One region of the Streptomyces sp. CNS606 genome, then DNA from elsewhere that is predicted to be linked to it. Evidence: riboswitches for the same ligand, from Rfam matches in the RefSeq annotation. Region 1 holds a riboswitch; the other holds the start of a gene.
The links. Region 1 has a riboswitch for glycine ahead of gcvP (aminomethyl-transferring glycine dehydrogenase). Riboswitches for the same ligand answer to the same signal wherever they lie in the genome.
Positions count from the first base shown of each region.

Region 1 (9,387 bases):
GAGGTGCGAGACGTCGGCGCCGAAGCGGCCCGGGCGGGCGAGTCCGAGGAGCGCGTTGAGGTTGGCGCCGTCGACGTACACCTGGCCTCCCGCGTCGTGCACGGCGGCGCAGACCTCGGAGATGTTCTCCTCGAAGACGCCGTGCGTGGATGGGTAGGTGACCATGAGGACGGCCAGCCGGTCGCCGTGCTGCGCGATCTTCTCGCGCAGGTCCTCCATGGTGATGTCACCCTCTTCGCCGGTCTTGACGATGACGACCTTCATGCCGGCCATCACGGCGCTGGCGGCGTTGGTGCCGTGTGCGGAGGACGGGATGAGGCAGACGTCGCGCTGGTCGTCGCCGTTGGCGCGGTGGTAGGCGCGGACGGCGAGGAGACCGGCGAGTTCGCCCTGGGAGCCGGCGTTGGGCTGGATGGAGACCTTGTCGTAGCCCGTGACCTCGGCGAGGCGCTCCTCGAGCTCGCGGATCAGGGTGAGGTAGCCCTCGGCCTGGTCGGCGGGCGCGAAGGGATGCAGCCCGCCGAACTCGGGCCAGGTGACGGCCTCCATCTCGGTGGTGGCGTTCAGCTTCATGGTGCACGAGCCCAGCGGGATCATGCCGCGGTCCAGCGCGTAGTCGCGGTCGGCGAGGCGGCGCAGGTAGCGCAGCAGGGACGTCTCCGAGCGGTACTCGTGGAAGACCGGGTGCGTCAGGTACTCGTCGGTGCGCAGCAGGTCCCCGGGGAGGGCGTCCGCGACGGCGCCGTCGAGCTCCTCGACGTCGGCCTGCACGCCGAACGCATGCCACACAGCGGTGAGCTGCTCACGGGTGGTGGTCTCGTCGCACGCCATGCCGACGTGGTCGGCGTCGACGTGGCGGAGGTTCACCCCGGCCTCGCGGGCCCGCTCGACGATCTCGGCGGCGCGGCCGGGCACCCGGGCGGTGACGGTGTCGAAGAACGCGCCGGTCGTCACCTCGACGCCGCCGTCGCTCAGGCCGCGGGCGAGCAGGGTCGCGTAGCGGTGGGTGCGGCGGGCGATCGCGGCAAGTCCGTCGGGACCGTGGTGGACGGCGTACATGCCGGCCATGACGGCGAGCAGCACCTGCGCGGTGCAGATGTTACTGGTGGCCTTCTCGCGGCGGATGTGCTGTTCGCGGGTCTGGAGGGCGAGGCGGTATGCCTGGGTGCCGTCGGCGTCCCTGGAGACGCCGACCAGACGGCCGGGCAGGCTGCGGGCGAACGTGTCGCGGACGGCCATGTAGCCGGCGTGCGGGCCACCGAAGCCCATGGGCACGCCGAAGCGCTGGCTGGAGCCGACGGCGATGTCCGCGCCCAGGTCGCCCGGCGAGGTCAGCAGGGTGAGGGCGAGCAGGTCGGCGGCGACGGTGACGATCGCGCCGAGGCCGTGCGCCTGCTCGATGACGGAACGGTGGTCCCGCACGGCGCCGGAGGCGCCCGGGTACTGGAGCAGCAGGCCGAAGACGCCGCGCTCGGCGATCTCGGCGGGGATGCCGTCGGTCAGGTCGGCGACGACGACCTCGACGCCGGTGGGTTCGGCGCGGGTCCGGAGCACGGCGACGGTCTGCGGCAGGCAGTCCGCGTCGACGAGGAAGACGCCCTTCTTGACCTTGCCCACGCGTCGCGCGAGCGCCATGGCCTCGGCGGCGGCGGTGGGCTCGTCCAGCAGCGACGCACCGGAGGTGGGCAGACCGGTGAGGTCGGCGACGACGGTCTGGAAGTTCAGCAGCGCCTCGAGGCGGCCCTGGGAGATCTCCGGCTGGTAGGGCGTGTAGGCGGTGTACCAGGCCGGGTTCTCCATCACGTTGCGGAGCACCACGGGCGGGGTGAACGTGCCGTAGTAGCCCAGCCCGATCATCGAGGACAGCACGCTGTTGCGCCGCGCCAGGTCGCGCAGCTCGGCCAGGACCTCGGCCTCGGTGCGCCCCTCGGGGAGCTGGAGCCGGTCGGTGCTCTTGATGACGTCGGGCACCGCGGCGGCGGTGAGCTCGTCGAGCGAGGCGTATCCGAGATGCGCGAGCATCTTGGCCTGCGCGCCGTGGTCGGGTCCGACGTGGCGCTGTTCGAAGGGCGTGCCGCGCTCGAGCTCGGCGAGGGAGATGCGGGTGTCGGTCATCTGCGGGGGCCTCCTGGTCGTGAGCGACCTGCGAGGGGCACCACGGCCGGTGCCCGGACGGCCTCCCCCTCTGTCATCGCAACCTGAGAGCTTCACCCGGCGGGGCCTTGCGGGGCAGCCGGGCTTTCACCGTCGGTGAGGGGGAGCCCCAGGCACGGGTCCGTGGCCCACCCTGCTTTCCAGAGTGACCTCGTCCGCACGGTACGTGAGCCTGAGAGATTCCGGGGAGGAGTTGCTCCTTCGGCGCCTCCGGCGCTGCCGCCGGAGAGCTCTCCCGCACGGGGTCGACAGCCTTCGCCCCGAGCGTACCAGCGAGGGGCCGGAAGGGAACGGGCGCGGCTCTCGAGTGGCCGTCGCGGGCGAAGTGGCCAATCGTTGGGAGGGGGCCCGTGCAGTGTGCGAGCAGCTGGAGGCAGCGTGCAGACGGACATCGACCCGCGGAGCCTGATAGGCCGCAGAGCGTTCGACCGCGACGGACTCAAGATCGGCACCGTGGACGAGGTCTACCTGGACGACGCGACCGGGGAACCCGAGTGGGCGGCGGTGCGCACGGGTCTGTTCAGCCGGGACGCGTTCGTGCCGCTGGAGCCGAGCCTGCTGGACGGCGAAGTGCTGCGGGTGCCCTTCGAGCGGGCTCTGATCAAGGACGCGCCGGACTTCGGTGTGGGCCGCCACCTGTCGCCAGAGCAGGAACTCCAGCTCTACCACCACTACGGCCTGGACGTGCCTTCCGCTCCCGGCCCGCCGGCCGTGCCGCCGGACCGGGACTTCGGCCGGATCGCCGGTTCCGAGGGCTGACCGGCCCCGGAGAGCCGCGCCTCCTGCGGCGGCCCTCCCCCGGAGGCGGAGCGGCCCTCGGACGGCGGGCCGGGCACGAGCATGGGCGGGTCGGTCGCGGTCAGCTCCGGGTCGTCGACGGGGAAGGTGCGGACGGGTCCGGGCGGCGAGCCGGGCTGTTCGAAGCGGACGGTGACCCGGCCGACGCCGCTGCCCTGCACCCAGCCGGGGCCGTGGGCCGGGTGGTGGACGTCGAGGCCCGGCAGCCACCGGCGCGACCGCTCCCCGGACGGCTGGGGCGCTCCGCCGTCCGCCGCGCCGCCGGGGCGGGCCGGGGCGCCGTGGGCACCGCCCGGGTCCGGCACGTCACCGCCCTCCGCCTCGGCGGAGGCGGCGGCCTGGGCGAACAGGTCCTCCTGGGTGTAGTCGGCGAGGCCGCTGACCCCCACACCGAGGAGGCGCACCCCGGCCGTGGTGTCGATGCCGTCGAGCAGTCTGGCCGCGGCGGCGCGGACGACGGCGGGGTCGTCGGTCGGTCCGCGCAGCGTCTCGGAGCGGGTGAGGGTGGAGAAGTCGTAGCTGCGCACCTTCACGACCACGGTGCGGCCGGAGCGGCCGGCCTCCCGCAGCCGGTGCACGCAGCGGCCGGCGAGGCGCGCCACCTCGGTCTGCACGCGCGTGCGGTCGGTGAGGTCGACGTCGTAGGTGTCCTCGACCGACACCGATTTCGCGTCCCGCTCGGCGACGACGGGCCGGTCGTCCAGGCCGAGAGCCATGGCGTACAGCGCGCTGCCGTGGGCCCGCCCGAGCAGCCGCAGCAGTTCGTCCTCCCCCGCCTCCGCGGTGTCGCCGACGGTGGCGATGCCGGCACGGCGCAGCAGCTCGGCGGTGGCGGGCCCGACCCCGGGGAGAGTGCGCACGGGCAGCGGCGCCAGCAGTGCGCGTTCGGTGCCGGGTTCCACGACGACCAGCCCGTCGGGCTTGGCGCGTTCGGAGGCGATCTTGGCGAGGAGTTTGGAGCCCGCCAGCCCCACCGAACCGCTCAGCCCGGTCTCGGCCCGGATGTCGGCGCGAAGGCGGTGGGCGACGGCGGTGGCCGCCGCCGAGTCCGCTGCGGCCCCGCCCGCTTCGAGGTCGACGAAGGCCTCGTCCAGGCTGAGGGGCTCGACGAGCGGTGAGAGCGCGGACAGCCGTTCCATCACCCGGCCGCTGATCCGGCGGTAGAGCCCGAAGCGCGGAGTGAGGTAGGCGGCGTTGGGGCAGCGGCGGCGCGCCTGAGCCGTGGGCATGGCGGAATGGACGCCGAACCGGCGCGCCTCGTAGGAGGCGGTGGCCACGACCCCGCGGGGTCCGAGGCCGCCCACGATCACGGGCTTTCCGCGCAGACTGGGCTTCGCCGCCTGCTCCACGGCGGCGTAGAACGCGTCCATGTCGAGATGGAGGACCGTCGCTGCGCCTCTCACACCACCGATGCTGCCCTACGGCGCTGACAGCCGCCCGGACGGCCGTCCCGGGGAGGGACGCGGTGCCCGCAGGGCCGGACAGCGCCGCGGGCAGGGCTCTCTGCGTCGCCGCAGAAGTTCAGCCCGCACGGTCGCGGCGGCGCCGGGCCAGTTCGTCGGCCGGATGGTGCGCGGTGACGGTCTCGCCGGTGTCGACCCGTTCGGCGTGCAGCTGCGACAGGGCCCCCTGAACATCCCGCCACACCACGCCGACGGCGATGCCGAACACGCCCTGACCGGCCTGGAGCAGGTCGACGACGTCGTCGGGGGAAGCGCACTCGTAGACCGTGGCGCCGTCGCTCATGAGGGTGAGCCGGGCGAGGTCGGTGCGTCCGTGGGAGCGCAGGTGCTGCACGGCGGCACGGATGCTCTGCAGCGACACCCCGGTGTCGAGCAGACGCTTGACGATCTTGAGGACGACGACGTCGCGGAAGCTGTAGAGCCGCTGGGTGCCGGAGCCGTGGGCGGAGCGGATACCGGGTTCGACCAGGCCGGTGCGGGCCCAGTAGTCGAGCTGGCGGTAGGTGATGCCTGCGGCGGCGCAGGCCGTGGGACCCCGGTAGCCGAGGTTCTCCTCGCCGGAGGCGGTGGGAGCGGGTGCGGGGCCTGCCGGGGACGCGGTCCCCGCTCGGGAGGGTTCGCCCGCCGCCACGCCGTCGCCGGTGCTTCTCACGCCGACCTCCGTCCCTTCCCGTTCCGGGCCCCGGAAGATGCCCACTTGAAGGTAGGCAGTCGCTCCGGGTGCGTCAACGATCGCCACACTCGGCACGCCGAGTGATAATCACCCGAAGAGTGGTTTACCGGGCTTCAGAGCGGGGACGGACGCCGGTTGGGCGCACGGCGGCGTCACGGGACGGGACGGGACGGGCCGCCGGGGTCCCGCCGGTCATTGACTGCTGGTGCCGAAGTCCTCGGGGGAGATCTGGTCGAGGAACTCGCGGAACTTCTCGACCTCGTCCTCCTGCTCGTCCGGGATGGCGATGCCGGCGTCGTCCAGCACGCCGTCGCTGCCGTAGATCGGGGTCCCGGTGCGCAGGGCCAGCGCGATGGCGTCGGAGGGCCGGGCGCTGACCTCGACGCCGCTGGCGAAGACCAGCTCGGCGTAGAAGACGCCTTCCCGCAGGTCGGTGATGCGCACGGCGGTCAGTTCCTGTCCCACTGCCTCCAGCACGTCCTTGAACAGGTCGTGTGTCAGGGGACGGGCCGGCGTCATGCCCTGCTGGGCGAACGCGATGGCGGTCGCCTCTCCCGGACCGATCCAGATGGGGAGGTACCGGTCGCCCCCCACTTCCCGCAGGAGAACGATCGGCTGGTTGGAGGGCATTTCGACCCGGACACCCACGACGTCGAGCTCGTTCACACAGCAACCCTAGGACGTGCCCGGCCTGTTTGGATAGTCGGGCACGCTTTCGGCGTGGGCGTCGGCGTGCTCAGCGGGCCCGGCTCTCGCCGTGTGGAGCGGGCTCCAGGGCGGCACGCAGGAAGGCGTCGTGCAGGCGGGCGGTGAGGTGGGCCAGGTCCCGTGCGGTGGCCTCGGCGTCCTCCCGGACCCGTGGGTCGCGGTTGGCCCGCAGCGGGGCGACGACCTGTTGCACGAGGGCCGCGGAACGGTCGGCGGCCGCCTTGACGGCCCTCAGGTGCCGCGGCTCGAGCCCGTGCCCGCCGAGCTCGGCGAGGGTACGGGCGAGGGCCACCTGTGCCACGTCGTAGTGACCGGCGGCGTCCGGACGGAGCAGTCCGTACTCCTCCCAGCGTGCGCACTGCGCCTCGTCGGCCCCGGTCGCGGCGAGCAGGCGCGCCCGCCCGGTGCGTACCCGCCGGTCGCGGGGATGCCCGTCGGCGGGAGCGGGGTGGGCTGCGGCGTCCAGGCCGTCACCCGGCTCGCCGAGGCGTTCCCGGATGGCGTGCAGCGGCAGGCAGTGGTCGCGCTGGAGGCCGAGGACGTGGCGGAGCCGCCGGACGTCGGCGTCGCGGAAGCGGCGCTGCCCTCCGGCTCCACGCTCCGGGCGGACGAGGCCCTCCGCCTCCAGGAAGCGGATCCTGGACACGGTGACCTCGGGGAAGTCCTTCCGCAGCGCCGCGAGCACGGTGCCGATGCTCTGCGGTCGCTCCTCCGGGGCGGCCGCTGCGCCCCGGAGCGACGGCTCCCGGGTGGCGGTGCCCCCGAGGGCACCGCCGGTGGGTGTGTGCGGCATGGAGCCTCCCGCGGGTCGATACCCCCGGGTGGTCAGGCGCTGCGCGGGCTGGCGAAGAACACCAGCCGGTACTTGCCGATCTGCACCTCGTCGCCGTTGGCGAGCGGGATGCCGGTCTCGATCCGCTCCCGGTTGACGTAGGTGCCGTTCAGGCTGCCGACGTCGGAGACGGTGAACACCCCGTCCGGGCCGCGACGGAACTCCACGTGACGCCGCGAAACCGTGACGTCGTCGAGGAAGATGTCGCTCTCCGGGTGGCGGCCGGCGGTGGTGAGCTCGCCGTCGAGCAGGAAGCGGCTGCCGGAGTTGGGCCCGCGCCGCACCACGAGCAGGGCCGAGCCCAGCGGCAGCGCGTCCACGGCGGCCTGCGCCTCGGGGGGCAGCGGCGCCACGTGCTGGCCCGTCGCCTCGGAGTCGTAGGCCTCGAGTCCGGAGATGGAGATGGTCGAGGTCGTCTCCGAGGGGGCCTCGGGCGGGGGCACGCTGCCCCGCAGCGGTGCACCGCACTGCGAGCAGAAGCGGCTCTCCTCCGCAGCGCGCGTACCGCACCTCGAACAGACCGGCAAGGCAGATCCTCCACCCGTTGGTGAGGTTGATGGATCTGTGGAACCTATGCGCGCCGCGGCTCCGGGGTCAACAGAAACTCCGCCCGCGGCGGGAGAAGTACCGCCGGTCGGCCCATTCACCTCGTCACGGAACATGGGACGCTCGTGACCGGCCGTCTCGGCGGGCGCACCGTCGCCGCCGTGCCGCGGGGCGCGGTGGCGGCCGTCGCCACTGCCGTCCTTGCGGCTCTTGCCGAACAACCTGGAAAGAAAACTCACGGGCGATTCCCCTCGCACGAAACAGACCCGCCCGTGGGGCAGGACAGATCCTCGATGCTCTGATTGGCCATTGCGCAGATCGCGGAAACGTGCCTGGCCTGGGCACAGTCTCCCTGACGCCGTCCGTCGCTCCCCCGCCGACCCCCTGAAAGAATCATCGCCCACCTCACTGTGATGACCGAGCGTAGTCAGGGCGTTCCGGCTTGCGCAAGGCATCCACGACGATCTTCTCCTCGCGGGTGACCTGCACGACGGCCTGCTCCTTCTCGAGCGTCTGCACCACACCGCCCGGAATGTTCAGGGCGGGCTCCAGGTCCTCCGGCTCCCCGATGGCCAGGAAGCGGAACGGGGCGCCGACCTTCTTCCCGTCGATGCGGACGTCGCCGCCGCTTCCGGTGAAGTAGGTGCCGGCGGCGACACGCACGTCGTTGATCTCGATGGCCTCCGCACCGGCCGCGCGCAGCTCCTGAATGGCGTCCAGCAGCATGTCGGACTCGACCGCACCGGCCGGGTCGGAGACGGTGATGCGGAGCCCCGGCCCTTCGGCGGCGACCGTGCCGGCCAGGACGCCGAGCTGCCGCTTCTTCTGCTGGGTCTGCTTGCGTGCCTCTTCGGCCTGGTCGGAGCTGGTCTCCAGTTCGCGGCGCTGGTCCTCCAGGCGCTGCTTCTCGTCCTGGAGGCGCGTGGTGCGGTCGTCGAGCTCGTCGAGGATGCGCACCAGGTCCTCCTGCCGGGCGTCGCGCAGCGGGCTGCTCTCACTGGTACTGCGCACCTGGATGGCGAGGCCGAGGCCGAGGACGAACAGCAGGAGAGCCGCGATCAGCTGGGCGCGGGTGACGCGCGGCGGCCAGATCGCAGCCGCAAGCCGCTGCCGTCCGGTCGGTTCCGCGTCACCGGACGCGGCGGCGGACGGGTCGGCGGCGGACGGTCCTTCGTCCGCGGGCCCGGGGGTCGCCGGTCCGGGGGCCGCCGGTCGGTCGCCGGGCGTCGCCGGTCCGTCCGGCGGCGGGGTCGCCGGTCCGGGACCGGTCCGGGGCGCCTCCGGCGGGCCCGGCGGAGTGCCGCCGCGCGGGCGTTCCGGCGGCAGCTCGGGGCCGACGGGGCCGGGTGCGCGGCCGGGTGCGGGGCCGTCCGGCTCGTGGTCGTCGTCGCTCATCGGCCTCACGCCCGGAACACGTGCCGCCGGATCGCGGCGGCGTTGGAGAAGATGCGGATGCCCAGGACGACCACCACGCCGGTGGAGAGCTGCGCACCGACGCCCAGCTTGTCACCCAGGTAGACGATGAGGGCGGCGACGACCACGTTGGACAGGAACGACACCACGAACACCTTGTCGTTGAAGATCCCGTCCAGCATGGCGCGCAGCCCGCCGAACACCGCGTCGAGTGCCGCGACGACGGCGATCGGCAGGTACGGCTCGACCACGGTAGGCACCACCGGCCGGACGAAGAGTCCGGCCACGACTCCCACGACGAGGCCCAGTACGGCGATCACGATGTGCTGCCCTTCTCTGTCTTCACGGGCTCCGCTGTGCGTACGATCAGGCTCGCCGCGGCCGGCAGCCGGACCTGGTCCTGCTCGCTGATGCTGTAGCGCACCCCGTAGTTCTCCTTCAGCACCTGCAGGTATCGGCCGTCCACGCTGTCCTTGAACGCGTCGGCGAGTTCGCTGCCGTCGCCCACCGCGAGAACGTCGTACGGCGGCGCGAGCGGCTTGTTGTCCACGAGTATGGCGTCACCGGCGGCGCGGATCGCGGACAGGGCGGTGAGCCGCTGCCCGTTGATCGACACGGCTTCCGCGCCGGCGCTCCACATGCCGTTGACGATGCGCTGCATGTCCCGGTCGCGGACCCGCCCGGTGTCGGAGAACCCGGTGTCGGCCCGGGGCCCGTCGCCTCCGCCCCCGGCGCCTTTGGCGTCGTCCACGGTGAGTTCGACACCGGGCCCTTCGACGGGCGTGGCTCCGGAAAGCAGC
Region 1 is NZ_AUFD01000023.1:79,107-88,493, forward strand. Features, by position in the region: gene gcvP (aminomethyl-transferring glycine dehydrogenase) at 1-2,115, opposite strand, end outside; glycine riboswitch at 2,305-2,402, opposite strand; gene K304_RS0117195 (PRC-barrel domain-containing protein) at 2,533-2,913, shown strand; gene K304_RS0117200 (DNA polymerase IV) at 2,826-4,355, opposite strand; gene K304_RS0117205 (MerR family transcriptional regulator) at 4,474-5,067, opposite strand; gene K304_RS0117210 (bifunctional nuclease family protein) at 5,281-5,754, opposite strand; gene ftsR (transcriptional regulator FtsR) at 5,825-6,589, opposite strand; gene K304_RS32215 (FHA domain-containing protein) at 6,622-7,413, opposite strand; gene K304_RS0117225 (DUF881 domain-containing protein) at 7,580-8,569, opposite strand; gene K304_RS0117230 (small basic family protein) at 8,575-8,907, opposite strand; gene K304_RS0117235 (DUF881 domain-containing protein) at 8,904-9,387, opposite strand, start outside.

Region 2 (9,387 bases), on a different contig from region 1:
CGCCACCGGCGACGTCCTGCCCCACCTGCGGCCCTGGCTCGACACCCACCCCGCCTCCGCGTGGGCCGTCGTCCACCCCGGCGGACCGCGCATCCTCACCGACACGGCCGCAGCCCTCGGCCTCGACGCCGAACGCGACCTCCGCCACTCCTGGCACAGCCTCCGTGAACGCGGCAACCTCGGCGGCGCCGCCGTCCTCGACGTCCTCGCCCGACACCACGACGACCCGCCCCCGCCCGGCGCCCCCGGCCTCCTCCTCGCCTACGGCCCCGGCTTCACCGCCACCGCCCTCACCGGCCACTGGCACACGCCCTGACGCCCCATGATGCTGACTCAGCGCTCGAGCCGGCTCGGAAAGGGGAAGTAGCCCTCCAGGAAGCCCCCGATCCTCGCAGCAACGGCCTCCTGCTGCTCCGGAGGCGTGTGCACGTCGTTCAGCCGGCGCGGTGTCTGCCCGCCCGTCACGATGTAGACGTTGCATACGAAGGGCGGGTACTTCTCCAGGGAGCGCGCAGGGGGTACTTCAGCTCGTCGTGATCCGTGTACCGCGAAGCGCCGGTCTCGCGGGCGGGTACGCCGGACCCATCTCCGGTGGGGTACTTCTCCCGCTTGGCGCGGGGCTCCGGATCGGCTCCGTCCACGGAAGGCGGAGAAGGCCGTGGCCGGTCGGACTGCGGCCCGGGAGGAACCGCAGCCCGGCGAGAGCGGCTGCGGTCCCCGCGACCCAAGCCCTCAGCACTCGATGACGTTGACGGCGAGGCCGCCGCGGGCGGTCTCCTTGTACTTGACCTTCATGTCGGCGCCGGTGTCCTTCATCGTCTTGATGGCCTTGTCCAGCGAGACGTGGTGGCGGCCGTCGCCCCGCAGGGACATGCGCGCGGCGGTGACGGCCTTGACCGACGCCATGCCGTTGCGCTCGATGCAGGGGATCTGGACGAGGCCGCCGACCGGGTCGCAGGTGAGGCCGAGGTTGTGCTCGATGCCGATCTCGGCGGCGTTCTCGACCTGTTCGGGGGAGCCGCCGAGGATTTCGGCGAGGCCGCCGGCGGCCATGGAGCAGGCCGAGCCGACCTCGCCCTGGCAGCCGACCTCGGCGCCGGAGATGGAGGCGTTCTCCTTGAAGAGCATGCCGATGGCGCCGGCCGCCAGCAGGAAGCGCACAACCGTTTCGTCATCGGTGCCGGGGACGAAGTTCATCGCGTAGTGCAGGACGGCCGGGATGATGCCGGCCGCGCCGTTCGTCGGGGCAGTGACGACGCGGCCGCCCGCGGCGTTCTCCTCGTTGACGGCCATGGCGTAGAGGGTGACCCACTCCATGGCGTGCGCTTCGGCGTTGCGCTCGGCGCGCAGCTGGCGCGCGGAGGTCGCGGCGCGGCGGCGGACCTTGAGGCCGCCGGGGAGGATGCCCTCCTGAGCGAGCCCGCGCGCGACGCACGCCTGCATCACGCGCCAGATCTCCAGCAGCCCTTCGCGGATCTCGGCCTCGGTGCGCCAGGCCTTCTCGTTCTCCAGCATCAGCGCGGAGATGGACAGGCCGGTCTCCTGCGTCAGGCGCAGCAGTTCGTCGCCGGTGCGGAACGGGTACCGCAGCTCGGTGTCGTCCAGCTTGATGCGGTCCTCGCCGACGGCGTCCTCGTCGACGACGAAGCCGCCGCCGACCGAGTAGTAGGTCTTCTCCAGCAGGGGGGCGCCGTCCTCGTCGTAGGCGCACAGCGTCATGCCGTTGGCGTGGTACGGGAGGGAGCGGCGGCGGTGGAGGATCAGTTCCTTCGACTCGTCGAACGCGATCTCGTGCGCGTCGCCTATCTCGGCGGCGAGGAGGCGGAGCCGGCCGTCGTGGCGGATGCGCTGCACCCAGGCGTCGGCCTGCTCGACGTCCACGGTGGCGGGGGAGTGGCCCTCCAGGCCGAGGAGTACGGCCTTGGGAGTGCCGTGGCCGTGGCCGGTCGCGCCGAGGGAGCCGAAGAGTTCCGCCCGCACGGAGGTGGTCTGTGCGAGGACGCCCTCGTTCTTGAGGCGGCGGGCGAACATGCGGGCCGCGCGCATCGGGCCGACCGTGTGCGAGCTGGAGGGGCCGATGCCGATGGAGAAGAGGTCGAAGACGGAGATGGCCATGGTGGGCGGACTCCCTTGTCCGTTGGGGGTGGACGGGCCCGCGCCGGGGTCGCCGGCGCGGGCCCGCCGTGGTGCTACTTGTTCAGACCCGGGTAGAGCGGGTGCTTCGCGGCCAGCGCGCTGACGCGGGCCTTCAGCGCCTGGGCCTTGCCGTCGTCGAAGCCGGGCTTGAGCGCCTCGGCGATGACGTCGGCGACCTCGCGGAAGTCGTCCGCCTGGAAGCCGCGGGTGGCCAGCGCCGGGGTGCCGATGCGCAGGCCGGAGGTGACCATCGGGGGGCGCGGGTCGTTCGGCACCGCGTTGCGGTTGACGGTGATGCCGACCTCGTGGAGGCGGTCCTCGGCCTGCTGGCCGTCCAGGTCGCTGTGCCGCAGGTCGACGAGGACCAGGTGCACGTCGGTGCCGCCGGAGAGCACGGACACGCCGGCGTCGACCGCGTCCTGCTGGAGCAGGCGCTCGGCGAGGATGCGGGCGCCGTCCAGGGTGCGCTGCTGGCGCTCCTTGAACTCCTCGCTCGCCGCGATCTTGAACGACACGGCCTTGGCCGCGATCACGTGCTCCAGCGGGCCGCCCTGCTGACCGGGGAACACCGCCGAGTTGATCTTCTTGGCGAAGTCCTTCTTGGACAGGATCACGCCGCCGCGCGGGCCGCCGAGCGTCTTGTGCGTGGTGGTGGTGACCACGTCGGCGTACGGCACGGGCGACGGGTGGAGCCCGGCGGCGACCAGGCCGGCGAAGTGCGCCATGTCGACCATCAGCAGCGCGCCGACCTCGTCGGCGATGCGGCGGAAGGCGGCGAAGTCGAGCTGCCGCGGGTACGCGGACCAGCCGGCGACGATCATCTGCGGCCGGTGCTCCTTGGCGAGCTGCTCGACCTCGTCCATGTCGACCTGGCTGGTCTTCTCGTCGACGTGGTAGGCGACCACGTTGTAGAGCTTGCCGGAGAAGTTGATCTTCATGCCGTGGGTCAGGTGACCGCCGTGGGCCAGGTCCAGGCCCATGATGGTGTCGCCCGGCTTGAGCAGCGCGAACATCGCCGCGGCGTTCGCGGAGGCGCCGGAGTGCGGCTGCACGTTGGCGGCCTCGGCGCCGAAGAGTTCCTTGATCCGGTCTCGGGCGAGCCGTTCGACGACGTCGACGTGCTCGCAGCCGCCGTAGTAGCGGCGGCCCGGGTAGCCCTCGGCGTACTTGTTGGTCAGCACGGAGCCCTGCGCCTCGAGCGCGGCGACCGGAGCGAAGTTCTCCGACGCGATCATCTCGAGGGTGGACTGCTGGCGGTGGAGTTCGGCGTCGACGGCGGCGGCGACGTCCGGGTCCACCTCGTGCAGGGAGCTGTTCAGAAGAGACATCTGGAGTCCTGGGTCCTTCCGGGGAAAGGGCGGTGCTCGGCGGGCGAGCCCGGTGCGGGCCTCAGCTGCCCGAGGTGAAGGAGGCGTACTCGTCGGCGGAGAGCAGGTCCTCCGGCTCGCCGTCGAGCTTCACCTTGAACAGCCAGCCGCCCTCGAAGGGAGCGGAGTTCACCAGCGACGGGTCGTCCACGACGTCCTGGTTGATCTCGGTGATCTCGCCGGTCACGGGGGCGTACAGGTCGCTGACCGACTTCGTCGACTCCAGCTCGCCGCAGGTTTCGCCCGCGGACACGGTGTCGCCGACCTCGGGGAGCTGCACGTACACGACGTCGCCGAGCGCATCGGCGGCGTGCGAGGTGATGCCGACCGTCGAGACGCCGTCCTCGGCGTCCGACAGCCACTCGTGCTCCTTGCTGTAACGCAGCTGCTGGGGGTTGCTCATGGTGCGATTCTCCTGGAAGGACGCTGTGTGCGGGCGGAAGGGTGCGGATGCTGAGACGGGGGCGGGGCCGCGGGCTGCGGCCCGGCGCTCACTTCTCGCGCTTGTAGAACGGCAGCGCGACGACGTCGTACGACTCGTGGCTGCCGCGGATGTCCACCGCGACGCCCTCGGTGCCGGGCTCGGCGTGCGCCGCGTCCACGTAGGCGATCGCGACGGGCTTGCCCAGAGTGGGGGAGGGCGCCCCGGAGGTGACCTCGCCGATCACCGTACCGTCGGCGGCGGAGACCACCGGGTACCCGGCGCGCGGCACCCGGCGGCCGGTCGCGACCAGGCCGACGAGCTTGCGCGGCGGCGCGGTCTCCGCCTGCTTCGCGGCGGCCTCCAGCGGCTCGCGGCCCACGAAGCGGCCCTCGTTCGTCGTCTTCTCGAACTTCACGATCCGGCCCATGCCGGCGTCGAACGGGGTGGTGGAGGTCGTCAGTTCGTTGCCGTACAGGGGCATGCCGGCCTCCAGACGGAGGGTGTCGCGGCAGCTCAGCCCGCACGGCACCAGGCCGGCGTCCTCGCCCGCGGCCGTCAGCGCCTGCCACACGGTCACGGCGTCGGCGGTGGAGACGAACAGCTCGAAGCCGTCCTCGCCGGTGTAACCGGTGCGTGCGATGAGCGCCTGCACCCCGGCCACGGTGCCGGGCAGCCCGGCGTAGTACTTCAGGCCGTCCAGGTCGGCGTCGGTGACCCGGCCGAGGATGCCCGCGGACGCGGGACCCTGCACGGCGATCAGCGCGTACGCGTCCCGGTCGTCGCGCACGGCCGCGTCGAAACCGGCCTGGCGGGCGACGAGCGCGTCCAGCACGGTCTGCGCGTTCGAGGCGTTGGCGACGACCATGAACTCCGCCTCGCCGGTGCGGTAGACGATCAGGTCGTCGAGGATGCCGCCGTTCTCGTCGCAGATGTGGGTGTAGCGGGCCCGGCCGGCCCTGAGCTTCGACAGGTACCCGACCAGCGCGTAGTCCAGCAGCTCACCGGCCTGCGGTCCGGTGACGGTGATCTCGCCCATGTGGGAGAGGTCGAACAGCCCGGCGCGGGTACGCACCGCCTGGTGCTCGTCACGCTCGCTGCCGTAGCGCAGCGGCATGTCCCAGCCCGCGAAGTCGGTCATGGTCGCACCGAGCTCGCGGTGCACGGCGTCGAGCGCGGTCGTGCGCGGCGGGGTACCGGATGTCGTGCTCATGTGGGGCTCCCAAGGCTGGTGACACGGATGTCCTCCCCATCTGTCATCGGAACCTGAGAGGTTCGCCACGAGCCCGGCAGGGCGGCGGCTTGCACCTTGGGTGGGGCTGCGGCGGCACGCCGCGGCCCGCTTTTCAGATCTGCCTCGTCCTGCGCGGTATCGGGGCCTGAGAGATTCAAGGGAGGATCTTGCTCCTTCGGCGTCCCGACCCGTGTGCCCAGCGGACCACGGGCGGGAACTCTCCCGCGCGGATTCAAGCGGCCGGTATGGAGTTCGGGGGCCATCATTGCACGCCCCCGCCCACGGCGACCCCTGCGGGCGCGGCCCGATTCCTCCGCGCCCGCCCGGCGCCGCGCCGCGACCGCGAGGGGTGGCCGCGCCGCCACGCCCCGCCACGGGACGGCGGGGTCCGGGGCGTGCGCGGGTGGACCGCGCACATGCGCCGCCGGTCACGGGGGACCGCTCGGTGGCCCACCTGCGAAAGCGATCCGCGGGCCGGTCCGTGTCCCGCAGGCCGGGCATGCCCGGGAATCTCCTTGCCGCTCGTTACCTATTCTTGACACTCTCTGGGGGTATGCCGCTCAAGAGCGCCGCGCGTCAGCGGCACCGGAAGGGGAGGCCGCGGGTGGAGAGTCTGCGCAGCGCATATGCGACGGCGGTGGGGGCCGGGGTCCCGGCGCCGGTGGTGCCCGCGGCCGCCGGCCGCGACCTCCGCGGCACGGCCGCGGCCGGCACGCTCCGCTTCCCGGCGGGCGACCTGGTCGTCGTGTCCGGTCTGCCCGGCAGCGGGAAGTCCACGCTGATCGCCCGCACCGTCGTCGGCACCGGGGCGGTGGCCCGCATCGACTCCCAGGACACCCGGGAGCGCTGGCAGCGGCGGCTGCCGCAGCGGCTGCCGTACGGGCTCTACCGGCCCTTCGCCCGCGCCGCGCACTACGCAGGATTGCGGCGTTCGCTGGCCTCCGGCGGCAGTGTGGTGGTGCACGACTGCGGCACGCAGAGCTGGGTGCGGCGCTGGCTGGCGGCCGACGCCCGGCGCCGTGGTCGCGGCCTGCACCTCGTGGTGCTCGACGTGCCGCCGCCCGTCGCGCTCGCCGGGCAGACCGAGCGCGGCCGCACGGTCTCGCGCTACGCCTTCGCCCGCCACCGGCGGGCCCTGGGCCGCCTGCTCGCCGACGTGGAGGCCGGGCGCCTCCCGGACGGCTGCGCCTCCGTGGTCCTCCTGGACCGCGACGCCGCGGCGGCCCTCCTCTCGGTCGCCTTCGAATAGCCCGGCCCCGGCCCGGAGCCCTGTGGCGCGTTCGTGCGGGGGCACCCGCGCCCCGCGCCACCCGCCGCAGGCCCGTTCCGGCCCCGTCCCCGTCGCCCGACGCATGCCATCGGCACCGGGGACGTACGCCCCCGGCCGTCCCCGGTCCTGCCCGGCGGCGCGAGCAGGACCGGGGACGTACGGCGGGCTGCGTTTCCGTACGGAACGGCGCCGTCCGTGCGCCCTGCCGCACCGGCCACGACGGGCCCCGCGAAGGTCCGCGAAGGTCCGCGACGGTCCCGCGACGGGCCTGCGGCGGCGGGTACGGCGCGCGTGGTCGTCGCCGTGTCGCCGCGACCGCGCCGTCGTGGCGCACCCGCCGTCCGGCGCCGGCAGAAGCCGCCGCCCGCACAGCACGTGGCCCGCCGTCCCCGGAGGGGGCGGCGGGCCACGTACGAGGACACTGTGCGGCGCGTCCCGGCGGAGGAGTCGGGCTTACTCCTGGGGAAGCAGCTCCTGCTCCGCGTCGCCGGGGAGCATCTCCAGTTCGGCGTCGCCCGGGGCGAGGCGGTTCTCCGCGAGCTGCGGACCCTCCTCCTGGGCGTCCTGCTCGTCGCGCTGGGCGTTCGGCGCGGCGTCCTGCGGCTGCGACACGCCGTTCATGTCCGGGGCGGGCAGCTCGCCGTCCGCGACGACGGCGGCCATCACGTTGACGGTGGCCTGGACGGTGGCCTCCGCCTCCTTGGCGATGCGGCGCTGGTTGCCGGATTCGGCGGCCTGCAGCAGCTCGTCGACCTGGGCCTCCAGCGCGACCGCGGCGCGCGCGGTCAGGTTCGCGCGGGGGGCGCGGTCCGAGGAGTTCCGGGACTGCTGGGCCTGCAGCGGGGCCAGGGCCTCCTGGACGGCCTTCGCGTGCCGGTCGGCCTCGCGCTGGGACAGCCGGCCCTCGGGGGCGTTGAGCACCGAGTCGATCAGCTCGGCCACGGGGTTCAGGACGTCGCCGGTCTCGCCGAGCACGCGGGTCTGCTGCTGGAGCTCCTGGGCCTTGGGCAGCGGGGCCTGCTGGGCGGCCTGCGGGCGAGGCTCGTCCGCGGCGAAAGCCGTGGCGGCGGTGACGCCGCCGAGCGCGACCGCGCCGGCGAAGGTGGTGGCGAGCACGGCGGATACCGTCTTGTTGACACGCATGGGGACGATTCCTCTCGAATATGCGCGATGGGGCGGGATCCAGATTTCGCCGGATGTGTGCGGCCCGCAACCGGGCGGTCGCGATCCGTGACCGTTCGGGTGAGCGCCGCAGGTGGGCGGTGGTTCCCCCGCACCCCCCTGCGGGCCGGAAGGGGAGCGGCACCGGAGGGGCGTCGAGGCCGGAAGGCGACGCTAGGGTGACCGTATGACCATTCCGCAGCAGCCTCAGCAGCCGCAGCAGTACGGGCCCGGCCACGGCGGAGGCTGGCCCGGCAACGAGCTGGAGGAGACCCTCGCTGCCGCGCTCGGCACCCCCGGCGCGGGCGCACGGCTGCTGGAGGTCCTCGCGCGGAGCAGCGTCTGGGTGCCGCTGCCGGAGGGCGGAGGACCGCAGAACAGCGACCTGAACGTGCCCACGGTCGAACTCGACGGCGCCCCGTACGTCCCGGTCTTCAGCTCGGAGCAGCAGTACCTCCAGGTCGTCGGCGCCCACGTGTCCTTCGCCATCGCTCCGGTGCGGGAGTTCGCCCGCGGCCTGCCCCCGCAGGTGGGCATCGCGGTCAACCCGGAGGGGACCGTCGGCGCCCCGGTGCCGCCGGAGGCCGTCGCCCAGCTCTGCCGGAACACCCCCGCGGAACGGCTCACCGGCGTCTCCGGCGGCGCGCGGATGCGGCTGTTCGAGCCGGACTGGCAGGACGAGCCGGTGGACTTCCTCGCCGCCGCTGCGGGGGAGTTCGCCGTCGTCGCCCCGGTGCGCACCGCGCGCCGGGCGCTCGCCAGCGCCGAGGGTGATCCGCCCGCCCTGTACGTCGGCGTCGAACTCGACCTCCTGGAGCCGGAGTCGAGGCAGGCCGCGCACGACGCACTGGCCCGTGCGCTGGAGCAGGTGCCGGTGAAGTGGCCGGTCCAGCTGGTGCTGCTGGACGCCGCCGAGGACCCGGTGGTCGAGTGGATGCGCCAGTGTGTGCGCCCCTTCTACGTCAGGGCCGACTCGTAAGCTGGTTGGATGGGTACGGGCAAGCGGCGCCCGGCCGGGAGGACCACCGGCGAGAGATGACCACAAGACAAGGGGGCGGCCTCGTGAGCGCGAGTTCCGGTTCGGGTGAATGTGTCGAACAGCTACTGCGCCAGGTGTCGCCCGACCGGTTCGACACCTACGAGGCTCTGCTGCACGCCCTCGCCGACGGCCAGCTGTGGATGCTGCTCTGGCAGGGCACCTCCGGCTCGCACGACGCGCAGTACGGGAACATGGACGTCGACGGGTACGGCTACGCCCCCTGCGTCACCTCCCCCCAGGAGCTCGCCGCCTCCGGCTGGACCCGGGCGCACGAGGTGGTCACCGGCCGCCGTGTCGCCGCCACCCTCTACCGGCAGCGCTGGGGCGTCTGGCTGAATCCGCACGCTCCCGGCGGCGGTGTCGGCATCCCCTGGCTCGACCTGCGCCGCATCGCCACCGGTCTCGACCAGGTGCCCGCCGGCCCCCTGCGGATCAGCGAACCCACCCTCGAACTTCCGCAGTTCTACGCGCTCCTCGCGCAGAACGCGCACCGCACGCCCAACATCCGCGCACTCCGCCGCGCCTGGGTGCAGCCCGCGATGGGGGCGCCGTATCTGGCCATCGGCCACGACCTGTACGAGGACGGCGACCGCGCCGCCGAGGACGTGCGGCTGATGGTGCGCCAGTCCGTCGGCGCGGTGCCGGACGGGCTCGCGGTGTCCAGTGTCGCGATGGCCGACGACTACGACCCCGTGGCGATGTGGCTGCGCGCCAACTCCCGCCCGTTCTTCGACCGTGACGCGCACGCCGGCGCGGCCC
Region 2 is NZ_KE384522.1:27,803-37,189, reverse strand. Features, by position in the region: gene K304_RS0124870 (hypothetical protein) at 1-316, shown strand, start outside; gene K304_RS34255 (hypothetical protein) at 334-465, opposite strand; gene K304_RS0124860 (L-serine ammonia-lyase) at 733-2,115, opposite strand; gene glyA (serine hydroxymethyltransferase) at 2,190-3,464, opposite strand; gene gcvH (glycine cleavage system protein GcvH) at 3,526-3,906, opposite strand; gene gcvT (glycine cleavage system aminomethyltransferase GcvT) at 3,995-5,137, opposite strand; glycine riboswitch at 5,282-5,393, opposite strand; gene K304_RS31160 (AAA family ATPase) at 5,763-6,407, shown strand; gene K304_RS0124835 (hypothetical protein) at 6,882-7,571, opposite strand; gene K304_RS0124830 (enhanced serine sensitivity protein SseB) at 7,777-8,568, shown strand; gene K304_RS0124825 (enhanced serine sensitivity protein SseB C-terminal domain-containing protein) at 8,625-9,387, shown strand, end outside.
Region 2: another riboswitch for glycine. It lies ahead of gcvT (glycine cleavage system aminomethyltransferase GcvT); the one in region 1 lies ahead of gcvP (aminomethyl-transferring glycine dehydrogenase).